DNA from 2 places in the Marinovum sp. J2-8 genome. Region 2 is predicted to be linked to the other one. Evidence: riboswitches for the same ligand, from Rfam matches in the RefSeq annotation. Region 2 holds a riboswitch; the other holds the start of a gene.
The links. A riboswitch is a leader RNA that binds a small molecule or an ion and turns the genes downstream of it on or off. The one in region 2 is predicted to bind cobalamin.
Positions count from the first base shown of each region.

Region 1 (6,728 bases), on a different contig from region 2:
TTCGACAGCGGCACGGTCGTCGGGACGCAAACTGCCGCCGCGCGGCAACCAGGGCGTGCGCCCAAGGGCAATCACCGCTTCGACATCAATCGGCCAGGCAATCTCGCGCGTTTGGGGCATCCAGGCGGCATGGCGCGCCCGCGTACCGATCGCCAGATCGGAAATGTTGCTGCGGCCCTGATGTGGCAAAAGGCCAAGCGCAGCCCGCAGAAGCGTGGTCTTGCCCGCGCCATTCGGACCGATCAGCCCGACACATTCGCCGGGACCGATGGCAAAGGACAGGTTGCTGACAACCGGGTGGTCGCCGCGCAGGACCGTCAGACCGGAAACCTCCAAAAGCGGCATCATGCGAATTCCTTGCGGGTCTTGTAAATCAAATGCAGGAAAAGCGGCGCACCGATCAGCGCCATCACAACCCCCAGCTTCAGATCCCGATCCGGCAGGATCAAGCGCACGGCAATATCCGCCGCCAGGACCAGTGCCGCCCCGCCAAGACCCGAGGCAAAGACCAACCGCGAGGGCCGGGCGCCGACAAATGGCCGCAGGATATGCGGCACGACCAACCCGACAAAACCTATGGCCCCGGCCACCGCCGTGGCCGCGCCGACCACACAGGCCGTGCCAACCACCAATGTCAGCCGCAGGCGGGGCAGGCGTATGCCAAGCGCGCCAGCCGCGTCTTCGCCCAGGGTCAGCGCATCAAGCCCCCGGCCCAAGGACCCGAGCAAGATCCAGCCAAACAGCGACAATGGCAGCGCCAGCCAGACATGTACCATCGACCGATCCGCCAGCGATCCCATCATCCAGAATACGATTTCCGATGTGGCAAAGGGGTTGGGCGACAAGTTCAGCACCAGCGACAGAAGCGCACCGGCCAGCGCTGAAATCGCAATCCCCGCCAGGATCAGCGTCAACGACGCCCCGCGCGGCCCCGCCAGCACCATCACCAGCATCACACCGATCAAGGCCGTGCCAAGCGCGGCAAGCGGCAATGCCAGGGTAAAGGCCGCCGCCGCACCGGTTTGCAGGGCAATCACCGCCCCCAAAGCCGCCGAGGATGACACCCCGATCAACCCCGGCTCGGCCAATGGGTTGCGCAGATAGCCCTGCATGGCGGCGCCGCTCATGCCCAGCGATGCGCCGGTGATCACGGCCAGCACCGCGCGCGGCAGGCGGATTTCCCGCATCACCAGCGTCATCGGTTCGCCCGTATCGGTGAACAACGCCCGCAGGCTGTCGCCCACCCCGACCGGGGCCGGGCCGATCAGCATCGACGCCGAAAACAGCGCCAGCACCCCCAGGGTCAGCAGAAGCATGAGGCGGGTCATGGCCGGGTTTCCAATTCGCGGCGCAGGGGCAACAGACCTTCGATTGCGCGCAGCACATGCGGCGTACCACAGACCCAATCGCTGTTGGTCAGACTGGCGCCCTTGGACGCGCGGCGCAGGGAATGCACCACCGGATGATCCATGATCGCCTCGGCCCGGCTGGCACCGGGGTAGGGTTGCCCGGTGATGATGGCCTCTGGTCCGGTCAATGCCAGGATCTCCAACGGCATCGCGCCGCCGTTTTCATAGCCTGCTTCGATGGCGATATTGTCAAACCCGGCGGCGGTCAGGATGTGATGCGCCAGCGAACCCCGCCCCGACGTGAAGCCGTTGGAATAATAAAGGGCGGCACGCGGGCGGCGTGTGACCTCGGCCTGAAAAGCCGCCAGTTGCCTGTCAAAATCGCGCAGCATTTCCTGGGCCTTTTCCGATTGGCCCAGAACCGCGCCCATCTGGATCAGATTGGTGCGCACATCCATCATGTTGTTGGCGATGTCGAACGTCACAACCGCAATCCCCAGGTTTTGCAGGATGTCCACCGTCGCACGGGCGGTATAGCGGCCTGCAAGGACCAGATCTGGTTGCATCAGATAGATTTCTTCGGCCCGGCCATGGGTGATCGGGTATTGCATCGCGTCTTCGGCCATGGCCGAACTGCGGCTGTCCCGTGCCAGAAACGACACCGCGTGCAATTGGCCGGGGGCGGCCAGCAGCATGGCAAGTTGATCGGTGCACAGGTTGATCGACACAACCTTTTGCGGGGCGTCCCCCGCCGCCGCACCCACCGCTGCCGCCGCGCCAAACATCAGCGCGGCGGACAGGGTCAGTGCCTTACAAAGACGCACGGATTCCAAAATACGCCGCGCGGTCCGATGTGCCATAGCCCGGTGCGGTTTGGTATTCCTCGTCAAAGACGTTTTCGATCCTCAGGTAGATTTCCGCGTTGTCCATCACCTTGTATGTCAGGGTCGAATTCAACACGCCATAGGGGTCAAGCCCCTCTGCGCGATCCCCAGCCCAAAGACCGGTGACGGCCAGGCTGGTCTGGCTGCCGAAATCTGCGGTCACAGTGGCAGCGGCCTGATGGCCGGGAACTGCGGCGGACCAGCTCGAGCTATCCAGATCGGCATCGGCAAAGCTGTCGGTCCAGGTGTAAGAGCCGTCAAGCCGCACGCCCTGCCACAGCTCTGTGCCGCCAGCCAATTCGATGCCCTGCCGGGTCGAGGTTCCAGAGGCCTGCACATAGGTGCCAGCGGTAAAGGAATAGTCGATGATGTCCTCTGCCTCGATATGAAAGGCCGTGGCACGGATGTAGCCCCGGTCGCCAAAGCGTTTCTCGACACCAAGGTCGAAACTCTTGGATGTTTCGGGATCAAGATCCGAATTGCCGGCAAAGCCATCATAAAGCTCATACCCCGACGGGGCGCGGAACCCGGTTGCGGCATTGGCCCGGAAGATCAGATCCTCTGTCGGGCGATAGACCGCCGACAGCCGCCCGGTGGTGAAGCCGCCAAATTCGGAATGTTCGTCATAACGCAGCGCCGCCGACAGGTTCCAATCCGTGCTGGGCGCGGCTGTCACCTCGGCAAAGAGACCGGTGACCGACGTGTCATGGCTTTGCCCATCGGTATAAAGCCCAAAGATCGAGTGATCGAGCGTCAGGGAGGTGTCGAATTCCTCGACCGTGTGGTCGGCGCCGAACACCAAACGGGTGGTGTCGGTCAGATCAACGCCGCCCTGATAGCGGTATTCCATCCGCGTGCCGGTATAGTCGAATTGATCATCGGACACGCCGCCAAAGCTGGCAGCGGAGCCGGTCAGGGTGCGATCAATACGGAAATAAGAGGCCGAGACCGTGTGATCAAAGCCACCGGTGACGAAATCCAGCGCGATGCGCAGGCCGTCCTGTTGTTTCTCGGTGACCTCATCCGAACTGCCATCCAATGGCACACCGCCGGAGGTTTCATCGTAATCATAGGTCGATTCTTCGCTGAACGCCGACAGATGCAGGACCGTGTCGGGGCTGCCCAGATCATAGCTGCCGGCAAAGCTCAGGCGCTTGGCGTTGAAACCGTCGGCCTCGTCGTTGCCATCGTTTTCGTCGGCGGCGGAAAATCCGTCGCTGTTGGCATAGGACAGGGTCAGCGCGCTTTCGTGGCCTTCGCCCTTGTTGGCAAAGGTGACCGACGACCGCAGGCTTTCATAGGCGCCATATTCCGCCGCCATCTGAACGCTCAGCCCGTCGCGGGTGGCGCGTTTGGTGGTGATATTGATCACCCCGCCCAGGGCTTCGGATCCATAAAGCGCCGATTGCGAACCGCGCAGGATTTCAATCCGCGAGATGTCAGAGGTCATCAAGCCGCCAAAATCATAAGCCACCTGTGGGCCGGACGGGTCAGAGACGTCGATGCCATCGACGCGCACCGCGATATTGTTCTGGTTCACGCCGCGAATGAATACACCGGCTGTGGTGCCCAATGGGCCGGTGGTGCGCAGGGTGACGCCGGGTTGGCGGGCCAGGAAATCAATGGCTCGGGTCTCGCCGGTGGCCTCCAGCTCTTCTTCTGTGATGACATCCACGGCAACGCCGGTTTCGTCTTCGGCCACGGCCTCGTATCCGGCGGACAGGATCAGGACGCCCAGATCATAGGGATCGTCCTGTGCAAAGGCCGGTGCGGACAACAATGCGGGCAGGGCCGCGGTTGTCAGAAGTTGTGTTCGGGTCATGTCTGTCCCTCCGATTGGCCCCGTGAGTGCAAAGGGCCGATTGTTAATCAAACCGGAGGTCACCCCCCGTCTCAGTGAAATCACCGCAACGGGGTTGCCGTTATCCATCGCACGCCCCGCGCCCGGATAGGGTGATCGCCTGGCAGGTCTCCTGACTTCGCGGGTCGTCACATCCCCGGGCCTTCCCGCAGCCCAAAAGGGGGCCACAGTGGCAATTTCCGGGTTTGCTCGCCGCTCACAGTTGCGGGGGCAGTCGCGGGTTTGCACCGCGTTCCCTTTTCACGGACCTCTTGCGAGGCCCGAACCAAAGCGTGCTTTCGTCTAGTCACGCAAATGCATTGTGACAAGCGGCCATTTTGACCCATCCGGCGTCAAATCCGCGCGTTGTGGCCCCGGGTCTACAGGATCGAAGGCTTTTGAATGGGCCAGCAGGGGCAAACGGGGGCAATGCCGGGCAGGACAACGGGAATGGATGGGAAATACGGGAATTCGTGGGACGATCTTGGGAAATGCGGTTTTCGACCGCCAATTGCCCCTCAAGACGAATCAAATTTGACCACTCTCGCGTGATTCTGCGGGCTGAAACCGGGCCGCGCCGCTATTTTGGGCGTCTCGTTGCAATTTTTTTGGGAAATCATGGGCCGTTGGGCGCGTTCCAGTGCCTTACCACATATAGTGTTGGGCCGGGATCTCTTTCGCTAGAAATTCCACGCTAGACCGCGATTTCGCCGCAATATTTAGTTTTCCACAGCCCCTGTGAACAAACTGTAGGGGAGATTTCCCATAAAGAGCAGTTGATTTCCATGATTTCCCATGGCATCCCTAGTATCACGATGAGGGACGGAACAAGGGGCAACAAAGACCCCGCACCGAATACTCAAAAACAATAAAAATGGTTTCATACAGGCACCGTCTTTCATCGTGAACAGAATCCGGCGCGCGGGCGAGCAGACATCCCCCCAGGTGGCGCGCGCAGCTGGACTTCCCGCCAAGCGGGACATGGGCGGCGGGTTGATCAGTGGCAGCAGATCAACCCGCCGTTTTCCATTTCAAATTGGGGAAAACACGGGGCGCGAGGCAAAGGACGGCAAGGACAGTGAGCCGCAGGTTCAGAGGCGAAAGCCATCACAAGGTGGATGCAAAGGGCAGGGTGTCGATCCCGGCCGGCTTTCGCCGTGTGATCGAGGCCGCTGATCCCAACTGGAAAGTCGGAGAAAACCCGGAGCTTGTGATTGTCTACGGCAACAAGAAGCTCAACTGCCTTGAATGTTACACCATGGAAGCCATCGAAGAGGTCGACAAGAAAATCGACGCTCTGCCGCGTGCATCCATGGAACGGAAAATGTTGCAGCATATGTTCCACGGGCAATCCTTCCCCACCAATGTGGACGAGACCGGCCGACTGGTCCTGCCTGCGAAACTGCGCAACAGAATCAATCTTGAGAAAGAGGCCTTCTTCATTGCGGCCGGCGATACGTTCCAGATCTGGAACCCCGAGACCTATGAAAATGAAGAACTGGCCAAGACCGAAGCATGGCTGGAAGAACTGCCGGAAGACTTCGATCCCATGTCATTCCTTGATGGACCGGTCGGAGGCGTTTGAAAAATGGCCGCAGCCCCACATAAACCCGACGCCGCGCCGCATGTTCCCGTCCTTATCCGCCCATTGATCAAGGCGGTGTCGCCGGTCACGGGCACCTGGATCGACGGCACATTCGGGGCCGGCGGCTATACCCGCGCATTATTAGAGGCCGGGGCGGATAAGGTGGTCGCAATTGACCGCGATCCGCTGGCCTTCGAAATGGCGGCAGATTGGCTCGGGGACTATGGCGCGCGCGTGCGCCCGGAAAAAACCGTGTTCTCGGCAATGGACGAAGTCGCCGATCAGGTGGACGGCGTGGTGCTTGATCTGGGTGTGTCTTCGATGCAGCTGGACCGCGCCGAACGCGGATTTTCCTTCATGCGGGACGGGCCGTTGGACATGCGGATGAGCCAACAGGGCGTCAGCGCCGCCGATCTGGTCAACAATCTGAGCGAAGAAGAATTGGCCGCAATCCTGTTCACCTATGGGGAAGAGCGTGCCTCGCGGCGCATTGCCAAGAATATTGCACGGGTGCGGGCGGACACCCCGTTTGAAACCACGTTGCAATTGGCCGGGGTGATCGAACGGTCCCTGCCACGGTCGAAACCCGGCCAAAGCCACCCCGCAACCCGCAGCTTTCAGGCGCTGCGCATCGCGGTCAACGACGAATACAAGGAATTGTTTCAGGGGCTTATGGCCGCCGAACGGGTGTTGAAACCCGGTGGTCTTCTGGCGGTTGTGACCTTTCATTCGATCGAGGACCGCATGGTCAAACGGTTCTTTACCGCCCGTGCCGGCCATTCCGGCAATACCAATCGCTATGCGCCGCAAACCGCCGTGGTGCCCGCCCAATTCGATATTCTCACACGCAAGGCCGTGGGCCCGGATGATCAGGAGCTGGAGGAAAACCCAAGGTCGCGGTCATCGCGGCTTCGGGTGGCGCGGCGCACGGATATGCCCGCGGGGGCGGTCGATCCCAGCGCAATTGCCATGCCGCAGCTGAAGGGGAAAAGGTAATGCGGTCGTTCTTGTATATCCTGACATCTTTGGCGGTGATCGGTTTGGCGTTCTGGGCCTATCATGAAAATTAC
Region 1 is NZ_JBVVRZ010000002.1:707,624-714,351, reverse strand. Features, by position in the region: gene AC0L4F_RS09300 (ABC transporter ATP-binding protein) at 1-345, opposite strand, end outside; gene AC0L4F_RS09295 (FecCD family ABC transporter permease) at 345-1,328, opposite strand; gene AC0L4F_RS09290 (ABC transporter substrate-binding protein) at 1,325-2,173, opposite strand; gene AC0L4F_RS09285 (TonB-dependent receptor plug domain-containing protein) at 2,160-4,055, opposite strand; cobalamin riboswitch at 4,180-4,380, opposite strand; gene mraZ (division/cell wall cluster transcriptional repressor MraZ) at 5,152-5,658, shown strand; gene rsmH (16S rRNA (cytosine(1402)-N(4))-methyltransferase RsmH) at 5,662-6,654, shown strand; gene ftsL (cell division protein FtsL) at 6,654-6,728, shown strand, end outside.
Region 1: another riboswitch for cobalamin. It lies ahead of AC0L4F_RS09285 (TonB-dependent receptor plug domain-containing protein); the one in region 2 lies ahead of AC0L4F_RS20090 (DUF1636 family protein).

Region 2 (6,728 bases):
CGGCCAGCGCATCCAACGCGGCCTCAACCCGCCCCTGATGGCTGTCACCCGAGGTGGCGATACCAATGGCACCAAGGTAGGCCGCGCGAAACGCATCCGCGACAAACAGCCCGTGCAAATAGGTGCCGGTCACCCGACCGCAGGATGAAATCGCCCCTTCGGGCGCACCGTTGATATGGACAAATGGCCGGGCGCGATCCGGGCCGTCCGAACGGCCGATATGAATCTCATACCCCTCAACCGCAAGGCCCGAGGCCGCATGACGCGCCGTGACCTGCGACAATTGCTTGTTGGGCTGCATCTCGGTTTCGATATCCAACAGACCCAAGCCTTCGGTCGCGCCGGGGGCCCCTTCGATCCCTTCGGGATCGCGGATGGCATGCCCCAGCATTTGATAACCGCCACAAATCCCCAACACATGCCCGCCACGCCGGTAATGGGCCATCAGATCAATATCCCACCCCTGAGCGCGGAGAAATGTCAGATCGGCACGGGTCGATTTCGTGCCGGGCAGGATCACCAGTTGGGCGTCGCCCGGAATTGCACTGCCCGGTGGGACCATCACCAGATCGATCCCAGCCTCACCGGCAAGCGGATCAAGATCATCAAAATTGGCGATCCGGGACAGCATAAGACAGGCAATTTTCACCCCGCCCTGCTTTGGCGCACGGGCCAGATCCAAAGCATCTTCGGCGGGCAACACATGCGCTTGCGAAAACCAGGGCAGCACGCCATACCCGCGCCACCCGGTGCGCGCCGCGATCAGACGATAGCCATCATCGAACAGGGTCGGATCGCCGCGAAATTTGTTGATCAGAAATCCCGCGATCATCGCGGCGTCGCCGGGGTCCAATATCGCCTGGGTGCCGACAAGCTGTGCAATCACCCCGCCGCGATCTATATCACCAGCCAAAACGACAGGCACCCCCGCGGCACAGGCAAAGCCCATGTTGGCGATGTCATTGGCACGCAAATTCACCTCGGCGGGCGAGCCTGCGCCTTCCACGATCACCAGATCATGGCGCGCCGTCAACCGGGCAAAACTCTCCAGCACCGCCCCCATCAACTGTGGCTTCAACGCGCTGTAATCGCGGGCCCGTGCCGTGGTCAGATGTCGCCCCTGAACCACCACCTGCGCGCCCGTGTCACTTTCGGGTTTGAGCAGAACCGGGTTCATATCCGTCAGGGGTTCGATCCCGCAGGCCAGGGCCTGCAAGGCCTGCGCACGCCCTATCTCGCCGCCATCCGCAGTTACGGCGGCGTTGTTGGACATGTTTTGCGGCTTGAACGGAGCGACCGAAAATCCGCGCCGCAGGGCCGCACGACACAATCCCGCGACCAGCATGGATTTGCCGACGTTTGATCCCGTGCCCTGCAGCATCAGCGCGCCCATCAGATCCCGCCGCGACATCTGGAGAGGCCGGGATTGCCTCCGGCGGGGATATTTTTTTCCAAGAAGAAAGCCAAAGTGTGGCACCGCGCCTCGGGCCGGACAACCGGGGGAGACGCGGTGCTTTCTCCTTGGGCGGTCATCGGGATCCCTCCCTGTACCGCAGAGACATTTGAGCATTTCATCCTTAAGAAACCCTTACTTTCTTCTTGGTGAAAATATCCCGGGGAGGCGCAGGGCGCCGGGGGCAGAGCCCCCATATTTCGCCTAGAATTCCACGCCGGCCTGCGCTTTGATCCCGGATCGAAACGGGTGTTTGACGAGGGTCATTTCAGTCACCAGATCGGCTGCCTCGATCAGGGGTTCCGCAGCGTTGCGGCCGGTCAAAACAACGTGGGTCATTTCCGGTTTCTCTGTGCGCAGGAACGTCAGGACCTCGTCGATCGACAGATAGTCATAGCGCAGCGCGATGTTGATTTCGTCCAACAGCACCATGCGGATTTCCGGGTCGCGGATCAGTTCCTTGGCTTTTTCCCAACCGGCCTGTGCGGCGGCGATGTCGCGGGCGCGGTCCTGGGTTTCCCAGGTGAAGCCTTCGCCCATTGCGTAAAACTGGCAGAGATCGCCAAAATGCCCGGTGATCAGGCTGCGCTCGCCGGTGTCCCACGCGCCCTTGATGAATTGGACAACAGCGCAGGGCATGCCATGCGCGATACAACGCAGAATCATGCCAAACCCGGACGAAGACTTGCCCTTTCCCGGTCCGGTGTGGACAATTATCAGCCCTTTCTCACCTTCTTTCTTTGCCATGATCTTGTCACGCGCGGCCTTTTTCTTGGCCATTTTGGCGCTGTGGCGGGCAAGAGTTTCGGGGCTGTCGGTCTGGTCGGGCATGACGGTCTGTCCTCGTGCTTGACAAAAGGGATGCGCTCGCGCACTCAGGGCGCACGTTGGTTCCTGTCCTTATGGCAGGCGAAGAGGGAATGCGACAGGGTTTGCGATTTGAAAGATCGCCCGTCCAAGCGCAGCCGCCCCCGCGACCGTGACCGGAGAGGTCATCCAAGCCACTGGCCCACACAGGCCGGGAAGGTGGATGACCATGGGGGTTCCCCCCGATATCCGCAAGCCGGGAGACCTGCCAGCGTTGATGTTTACGGGCAGACGGGGTGTTTCTGCGACCGGATGGGTGACTCTGGTCGCGTGTCTTGTGCGCTCGGTTTTATCCTCTGGACTTTCCCCTGATGCCCTACAGAAGGAAAGTTGCGATGACGGCCATTCTAAGTGTCTGTGTGACCTGCCGAGAGGCAGGGTCCGACCCCGAGGACGGCATCCGCCCGGGCGCGCATTTGCGCGACAGGCTTGAGGCGCTTGAATGCCCCGAAGGGGTAGAGATCCGCGCGGTGGAATGCCTGTCTGCCTGCAAGAACGGCTGTGCTGTCGCGCTCTCGGCGCCGGGCAAGTGGAGCTATGTCTATAGCCATATGAGCCCCGAAAACGCCGCCGACATTCTGGAAGGATCCGCCGCCTATGCGGCCGCGGCCGACGGTTTGGTGCCCTGGCGTGAGCGCCCGGTGATCTTTCGCAAACAAAGTCTCGCACGTATTCCGCCGCTTTTGGCACAGCCCGATCCACAGGAGTAGATCATGTCCGATCTGACCAAGATTCCCGTCACAGTCATCACCGGTTTTCTCGGCGCGGGGAAAACCACGTTGATCCGTCATCTGATGGCCAATGCGGGCGGGCGCAAGCTGGCCGTTCTGGTCAATGAATTTGGCACCGTTGGCGTCGATGGCGATATCTTGCGCCAATGTGCTGATGAAAATTGCCCCGACGAAAACATCGTTGAGTTGGCCAATGGCTGTATCTGCTGCACCGTCGCGGATGAATTTATTCCCACAATCGGGGCGCTGATGGCGCGGCCGCAGAAGCCGGATCATATCCTGATCGAGACCTCTGGTCTGGCGTTGCCCAAACCTTTGCTCAAGGCGTTTGACTGGCCTGCGATCCGGTCGCAGATCACGGTCGACGGCGTGATTGCCCTGGCCGATGCCGAAGCTGTGGCAAGCGGGCGTTTCGCACCGGATGTGGCGGCGGTGGATGCGCAGCGGCAAGCTGACGACAGTCTGGATCACGAAACGCCATTGTCAGAAGTGTTCGAGGATCAGATCAATTGCGCCGATCTTGTGTTGTTGTCCAAGGCCGATCTGGCCGGAGAGGCCGGTTTGGCCGCAGCCCGCGCCGTGATCGAGGCCGAGGCGCCGCGCAAGTTGCCGATGTTGGCGCTGACCGAAGGGGTGATTGATCCCGACGTCGTGCTGGGTCTGGGTGCCGCCGCCGAGGATGATCTGGCGGCGCGGCCCAGCCACCATGATGGCACCGATGACCACGAGCACGAAGATTTCGACACCGTGGTGATCGAGCTGGGCGAGATCGAAGATCCAGAGCACCTCGTCGCGGCAATCGCACGTCTGGCGCAGGAGCAGAAGATTTTACGCGTCAAGGGCCATGTGGCGGTGGCGGGCAAGCCGATGCGGCTGTTGGTGCAGGCTGTCGGCGCGCGGGTCCGTCATCAGTTCGACCGCCCCTGGGGCAGCGATCCGCGCCGGTCGGCGCTGGTGGTGATCGCCGAACATGACGATCTTGACCCGGATGCGATCCGCACGGCCCTGGGCCAGGCTCTGCCTGCCTGATGCATATCGTCTTTCGCGAAAGCCACGGTCTGGAAGAGACCGAGACGCCCATGGATCTGGGGCAAACCCCCGCCGATCTGGTGGCGCTGTCCTTTTCGGACAGTGATCTTGGGGCTTTCGCGGCGGGCTGGCATCGCGCCAATGGGGGCTTGCCCAGTTTGCGGCTGGCCAATCTGGTGGCGCTGCGGCATCCGGTTTCGGTGGACACCTATGTCGAGTCCACGCTGGCCGGGGCCAAGGGTATTCTGGTGCGTCTGATCGGTGGCGAGGCCTATTGGCCCTATGGCTTGGCCTCGCTTCAGGATCTGGCGCGGCGTAAGGGGATTGCGCTGGCGGTTTTGCCCGCCGATGGCCGCGACGATCCACGTCTTGATGCGCTGTCGACCCTCCCGGTATCGACCCTGCGGCGGCTCAAGACGCTGTGCGATGCGGGGGGCGCGGTGGCGGCGCAGGCGGCGCTGGCGCAAATGGCATTGGCCTCCGGGTTTTATGCAGGGCCGGTGTCTGGCGACAAACGCCTGCCGGCTCAGGGGTTTTATCATCCCGATCTTGGCCCGCTCGACACGTTGGAGCCCCGGGGCAAGGACAAACGACCGTTGGCGCTGGTCAGTTTCTATCGGTCTTACTTGAGTGCGGCGGATATGGCGCCGGTCGATGGTTTGATCGCGGGTTTGGACCAGCGCGGGTTTCAGGCCTATGGGGTTTTCGCGACCTCGCTAAAGGCGGCGGGTATGGCGGATTGGCTGCATGCGGCGCTGGGGCCACGCCAGCCGGATCTGGTGGTGAATGCCACCGCATTTTCGATGCAGGGGGCCGATGGCGCAACGCCGTTTGATCGTTATGCCTGTCCTGTGTTTCAGGTTGCACTCTCGACCGCGCAACGCAAGGACTGGGCACAGTCGGAACGCGGGTTGTCGCCGTCTGATCTGGCGATGCATGTTGTCCTGCCCGAGGTTGACGGGCGGCTGCATGCGGGCGTCGTGTCGTTCAAGGCCCCCGGCGCGCGGGACCCGGATCTGCAATATTCGCGCTTTGCCCATCGTGCCGATCCCGCGCGGATTTCGGCCGCGCTGGATCGGATCTGCGCCTGGCATCGGCTGGGGCAAACTCCGATGGCGCAGCGCAAACTGGCGCTGGTGTTGTCGACCTATCCGGGGCGCGATTGGCAGATGGCGCATGCGGTGGGTCTGGATGCGCTGGCCTCAAGCGACGGGATGCTGACCGCGCTGGCGGATCAGGGGTATTCCGTGGCCCCCGGCGCCGCGGCGCGGGATCTGGACACGGCGCAGATCAGCTGGCCGCTGGCCGCCTATCGCGCCGCGCTGGACGCTTTGCCAAGCGCATTGCGGGACGACCTGACCGCGGTCTGGGGCGCGCCCGAGGACGACCCCGCCTGTGTCGCGGGGGCCTTTCGTTTTGCGGCGATTGACCGGGGGGGCGTCCTGTTGGCGCTGCAACCCGAACGCGGGGCGCAGGACAATCGCCAAGAGATCTATCACGATCTCGCCCGCACGCCGCGCCATGGCTATGTCGCCTTTTACCTCTGGCTGCGCGCCATGGGGATCGACGCGCTGATCCATATGGGGGCACATGGCACGTTGGAATGGCTGCCGGGGAAGTCGGTGGCGCTGTCGGCAACCTGTTGGCCAGAGGCGCTGATCGGGGCCTTGCCGGTTGTCTATCCGTTTATCGTGAATGACCCCGGCGAGGCCGCACAGGCCAAGCGGCGCATTGGCGCGGTGACATTGGGCCATATGCCGCCGCCGATGCGTGCCGCGCAGCTGCCGGTCGGGATGGCGCGGCTTGAACGCCTGCTGGATGAATATTCCACCGCCGACGGGCTGGATCCGGCGCGGCGCACGCGGCTGATCGGGGCCATCCGTGACGAGGCGGATGCCAGCGGTGTCAGCGCCGATCTTGGCATTCCTGCCGCCGCCAGCCCGGCCGAGGTGATCACCCGCGTCGACCGGTTTGTCTGTGACATCAAGGAGAGCCAGTTCGGCGACGGGCTGCATGTCTTTGGCCAGGGGGAATGTGGCACAGAAGAACTCGCCGGGGTGTTCGCCGCACTGGCAGGGCGGCGGGTGGCCGCCTGCCCTTCGGGCAGTCCCGCGCGTGGACGCCGCGAGGTGCTGCCGACCGGGCGCAACATGTATTCCGTCGATCCACGGGCCGTGCCGTCCCGTGCGGCCCATGCCCAGGGCGTGAAACTGGCCGAAGAGCTGCTGCGCAAACATTTGCAGGACCACGGGGATTGGCCTCAGGGGTTGGTGGTTGATCTTTGGGGGTCGGCAACGATGCGCACCGCAGGCGAGGAATTCGCCATGGCGCTGCATCTTGCCGGGCTCAAGCCGGTCTGGGACGATGCGGCGGCGCGGGTGACCGGGGTCGAGGTGATCCCGCTGGCCTTGCTTGGGCGGCCGCGCATTGACGTCACCCTCCGCGTGTCGGGGCTGTTTCGCGATATTTTCCCCGGATTGGCGCAATTGTTCGAAACCGGGGCCGAGGCGCTGACCGCCCGTTTGGTCGCGGGCGAGGAAAGCGGCGCGGACAATCCCTATGCCACGCGGATTGCCCGTGTCTTTGCGCCCCGCCCCGGCCAATACGGTCTGAACATGGGGGCGGCGCTGGATGATTTCACGCCAGAG
Region 2 is NZ_JBVVRZ010000009.1:11,051-17,778, reverse strand. Features, by position in the region: gene AC0L4F_RS20100 (cobyric acid synthase) at 1-1,393, opposite strand, end outside; gene cobO (cob(I)yrinic acid a,c-diamide adenosyltransferase) at 1,658-2,284, opposite strand; cobalamin riboswitch at 2,325-2,547, shown strand; gene AC0L4F_RS20090 (DUF1636 family protein) at 2,656-3,030, shown strand; gene cobW (cobalamin biosynthesis protein CobW) at 3,034-4,080, shown strand; gene cobN (cobaltochelatase subunit CobN) at 4,080-6,728, shown strand, end outside.